One region of the Streptomyces sp. AN091965 genome, then DNA from elsewhere that is predicted to be linked to it. Evidence: riboswitches for the same ligand, from Rfam matches in the RefSeq annotation. Region 1 holds a riboswitch; the other holds the start of a gene.

Region 1 (2,391 bases):
GTGGTGCGGCTGGGTTGGGCGCGGCGGGGCGCGTTCGGGCTGCGCCTGCGATGGCGGACCGAGGGCGGCTGGCTGCGGTGGCGCGGCGGCGGTGCGGGTCCGGCGGCGGTGCGGCGTCAGGTGCCCGGCCCGTCCACCCCGTTCGTCCCGTCGGCCCGGTCCGCCCGGTGGCCGAAGTCGTGGTCCGGCAGGGGTGGCGGTGTCACGTCCAGGCCGTAGTGGCGGTAGAGCTGGAGCTCCTGCTCGGGGGAGAGGTGGCGGCCCACGCCGAAGTCGGGGGCGTCCTTGATCAGGGCGCGCTCGAAGGGCACGCGCAGGGTGCCGTCCTGGACCAGCTCGCTGGGCTCCAGCGGGACGAACGCGTCACGGCTGAACAGACCGGTGCGTATGGCTGCCCACTCCGGGGCGCCCGTGGCGTCGTCGAGATAGATCTCGTCGACCGTGCCGATCTTGGTTCCGTCGCGGTCGAACGCCTTGCGGCCGATCAGATTGCGGGGATCGATATCCGTCTGCACGTTCCCTCCCATTGGTCGCGAGTGATCCGGGCTCATTTCGGTCGTCATACCTACGAAAGAGCACATCGGGACGGGCGGCCACTCGAGGGATCGGCCACGGACCGCGCTGGTAGGCTGGCAAGCGGCTGTTGACCCCGTGCGGGAGAGCTCTTCGGTGGCAGCACCGGAGGCGCCGAAGGAGCAACTCCTCCCCGGAATCTCTCAGGCCCCTGTACCGCACGGACGAGGCCACTCTGGAAAGCAGGGCGGGCGTCGGGCGGGCACGCTCGGAACCCTTCCTCACCGACGGTGAAAGCAGAGCCGCTCCGGCGGTCCTGTGAAGCTCTCAGGTTGAGATGACAGAGGGGGAGGCCGTCCGGGTACCCGCGCCGTGGTGCCCCTCGCAGGTCGTGTCAGACCAGGAGGCCTCCGCAATGACAGCCACCCCTCGCACTCCGCTCACGCAGCTCGAGCAGGGAATCCCCTTCGAGCAGCGGCACATCGGGCCCGACGCGGAAGCCCGCGCCAAGATGCTCGCCCAGGTCGGCTACGGCTCCCTGGACGAGCTCACGGCCGTCGCCGTGCCGGATGTGATCAAGAACGCCGAGGCCCTTGAGCTGCCCGGTGCGCGCACCGAGGCCGAGGTCCTGGCCGAGCTGCGCTCCCTCGCGGACCGCAACCAGGTGCTCGACTCGATGATCGGGCTCGGCTACTACGGCACGTTCACGCCGCCCGTGATCCTGCGGAACGTGATGGAGAACCCCTCCTGGTACACCGCGTACACGCCGTACCAGCCGGAGATCTCCCAGGGCCGCCTCGAGGCGCTCCTCAACTTCCAGACCGTCGTCGCCGAGCTGACGGGGCTGCCCACCTCCGGCGCCTCGCTGCTCGACGAGGGCACCGCGGCCGCCGAGGCCATGGCCCTCTCCCGGCGCGTCGGCAAGGTCAAGAACGGTGTGTTCGTCGTCGACGCCGACGTGCTGCCGCAGACCATCGCCGTGATCCGGACTCGGGCCGAGCCGACCGGCGTCGAGGTCGTCGTCACGGACCTCAGCGACGGCATCCCCGCCGACCTCGCCGAGCGCGAGATCAACGGCGTACTGATCCAGTACCCCGGTGCCTCCGGTGCCGTGCGCGACATCAAGCCCGTTATCGAGCAGGCCCACGGCCTGGGCGCGATCGTCACCGTCGCCGCCGATCTGCTCGCGCTCACGCTGCTCACCTCGCCCGGCGAACTCGGCGCCGACATCGCGGTCGGCACCACGCAGCGCTTCGGCGTGCCGATGGGCTTCGGCGGTCCGCACGCGGGCTACATGGCGGTGCACGAGAAGTTCGCCCGCAACCTGCCCGGACGCCTGGTCGGCGTGTCCGTCGACGCCGACGGCAACAAGGCCTACCGCCTGGCCCTGCAGACCCGCGAGCAGCACATCCGCCGCGAGAAGGCGACCAGCAACATCTGTACCGCCCAGGTGCTGCTCGCCGTCATGGCCGGGATGTACGCGGTCTACCACGGCCCCGAGGGCCTGAAGACGATCGCCCGGCGCACCCACCGCTACGCCACGCTGCTCGCCGAGGGCCTCAAGGCCGGCGGGGTCGAGATCGTGCACGGCGCGTACTTCGACACGCTGACCGCGCGGGTGCCCGGCAAGGCCGCCGACGTGGTCGCCGCCGCGCGCGAGGGCGGGGTCAACATCCACCCGGTCGACGCCGACCACGTGTCGTTCGCCTGCGACGAGACCACCACGCGCGCCCAGCTCTCCGCGCTGTGGACGGCGTTCGGCGTCGAGGCCGACGTCGAGGCCCTGGACGCGAGCGTCGCGGACACGCTGCCCGCCGGGCTGCTGCGCACCGACGAGTACCTGACCCACCCGGTCTTCCACCAGCACCGCTCCGAGAC
Region 2 (2,391 bases), 4.6 Mb from region 1:
CCGGGCGCGCTGGCCGTCCAGGGCCACGGGGGCGGGCACGTCGAGCAGCAGCAGGTGCAGCGTGGCCCCGCGCCGGGCCGCCGCACGGGCGAGCCAGCGGCGCACCCACGGCTGGGTGCCGCAGTCGTGGACGACGACGCCGGTGCCCGCGCGCAGCGTCCGGCGCAGGTGGGCGTAGTGCGCGAGGCGGACCAGGGGGCGGTAGAGCGCGTACGGGATCCGGCGCGGCACCCGGGCCGCCCAGCGGTCGCGGGTGTCCTGGGAGTCCACGCGCGGGCCCGCCACGGCGCGCCGCATCAGCGTGGACTTGCCGCTGCCGGGCAGCCCGGAGACCACCACGACGTCCCCCGCGGCGAACACCAGGCGGTGCGGGCCGTGCCCGGAGCGGCCCCTGAGGTCGCGCACGACGGCCCGGCGGGAACCGGCGACGGCCTCCCGCGCGGGCGGCGCGGGGGCGCCCGGCTGCGGGGGCAGGGCGGCGCCCGCGCCGGGCAGCACCGCCCCCGCCCTGGGCAGCGAGACACCCGTGGTCGTCGCGTAAGCACTGCTCCTGCGCACCGTGATCGGCCTCCCCATGCTCGTCACGTCACTCATCCCCAGTACTTCTCCGTGGTATGTAAAGAGAAGGTAATGCCCTACGAAGACGACACCGGGGGACTCCCTGGTTGCGGCTGTTGTGAAGCGGGGGCGCGTGCAATGATGTGCGCGCCAACTCCATACCGGCCGCTTGAATCCGCGCGGGAGAGTCCCCGGTGACGCAGGAGCGTCGTGGGGCGCCGAAGGAGCAAGTTCCTCCCTTGAATCTCTCAGGCCCCGTACCGCGCGGGCGAGGCACATCTGAAAAGCGAGCCACTCCCCCGACGAGCGCGTCCAGCTCGGCCCGCGGGACGGCTCCACCCAAGGTGCAAGTCATGCTCCGTCATACGCACGGGGCGTGGTGAACCTCTCAGGTTTATGACAGATGGGGAGGACAGACCTCGCCCGTCATGCCCTGGAGCCAGTACTGATGAGTCAGACCGCACGCGCCCCACGTCAGACCGCCCTCGACGCCCTGCACCGTTCGCTGGGCGCCACGATGACCGACTTCGCGGGCTGGGACATGCCGCTGCGGTACGGCAGCGAGCGCGACGAGCACAACGCCGTGCGCACCAAGGCCGGCCTCTTCGACCTCTCCCACATGGGCGAGATCACCGTCACCGGCGCCCAGGCCGTGGACCTGCTGAACTTCGCGCTCGTCGGCAACATCGGCTCCGTCTCCGTGGGCCGCGCCCGGTACACCATGATCTGCCGGCAGGACGGCGGCATCCTGGACGACCTGATCGTCTACCGCCTGGCCGAGACCGAGTACATGGTCGTGGCCAACGCCTCCAACGCCCAGACCGTCCTGGACGCCCTCACCGAGCGCGCCGCCGGGTTCGACGCCGAGGTCCGCGACGACCGCGACGCCTACGCCCTGATCGCGGTGCAGGGCCCGGAGTCCCCCGGCATCCTGAAGTCCCTCACGGACGCCGACCTGGACGGCCTGAAGTACTACGCGGGCCTGCCGGGCACCGTGGCGGGCGTGCCCGCCCTGATCGCCCGCACCGGCTACACCGGCGAGGACGGCTTCGAGCTGTTCGTGCAGCCGCAGCACGCCGAGAAGCTCTGGCGGGCGCTCACGGACGCAGGTACCCCCGTCGGGCTCGTGCCATGCGGTCTGTCCTGCCGCGACACGCTCCGCCTGGAGGCGGGCATGCCGCTGTACGGCAACGAGCTGACGACGTCGCTCACCCCCTTCGACGCGGGCCTCGGCCGGGTCGTGAAGTTCGACAAGACGACGCACGCCGACGACTTCGTGGGGCACGACGCCCTGAAGGCCGCCGCCGAGCGCGCCGAGAGCGCGCCCCCGCGCAAGCTCGTCGGGCTGGTCGCCGAGGGCCGCAGGGTGCCGCGCGCGGGCATGGACGTGGTGGCGAACGGCGAGGTCATCGGCCAGATCACCTCCGGCGCCCCGTCGCCGACGCTCGGCAAGCCGATCGCGATGGCGTATGTGGACCCGGCCCACGCCGAGGCGGGCACGGCGGGCGTGGGCGTGGACGTCCGCGGCACCCACGAGCCCTACGAGGTCGTGGCGCTGCCGTTCTACAAGCGGCAGAAGTGACGCACGGCCCGCGCCGGACCTGATCCCACGGTGATCCCGCGGGCGCGCCGGAGTCCGGTCCGTCCGCCGGTGCCCCGTCCGTCCCGTCTCACTCCGTAAGACTGCACATCCCCGCGTTCATCAGCACACGCCCGCGTACAGGAGAATTCACGCCATGAGCAACCCCCAGCAGCTGCGTTACAGCAAGGAGCACGAGTGGCTGTCGGCCACCGAGGACGGTGTGGCGACGGTCGGCATCACCGAGTTCGCGG

The links. A riboswitch is a leader RNA that binds a small molecule or an ion and turns the genes downstream of it on or off. The one in region 1 is predicted to bind glycine.
Region 2: linked by a shared signal. The riboswitch ahead of gcvT (glycine cleavage system aminomethyltransferase GcvT) and the one ahead of gcvP (aminomethyl-transferring glycine dehydrogenase) in region 1 are both predicted to bind glycine.

What each region holds. Positions count from the first base shown of each region.
Region 1 covers NZ_JALDMY010000001.1:2,021,674-2,024,064, reverse strand. The annotation lists gene MQV74_RS08075 (PRC-barrel domain-containing protein) at 117-515, opposite strand; glycine riboswitch at 645-742, shown strand; gene gcvP (aminomethyl-transferring glycine dehydrogenase) at 929-2,391, shown strand, end outside.
Region 2 covers NZ_JALDMY010000001.1:6,653,176-6,655,566, reverse strand. The annotation lists gene MQV74_RS28455 (AAA family ATPase) at 1-594, opposite strand, end outside; glycine riboswitch at 729-831, shown strand; gene gcvT (glycine cleavage system aminomethyltransferase GcvT) at 1,007-2,140, shown strand; gene gcvH (glycine cleavage system protein GcvH) at 2,295-2,391, shown strand, end outside.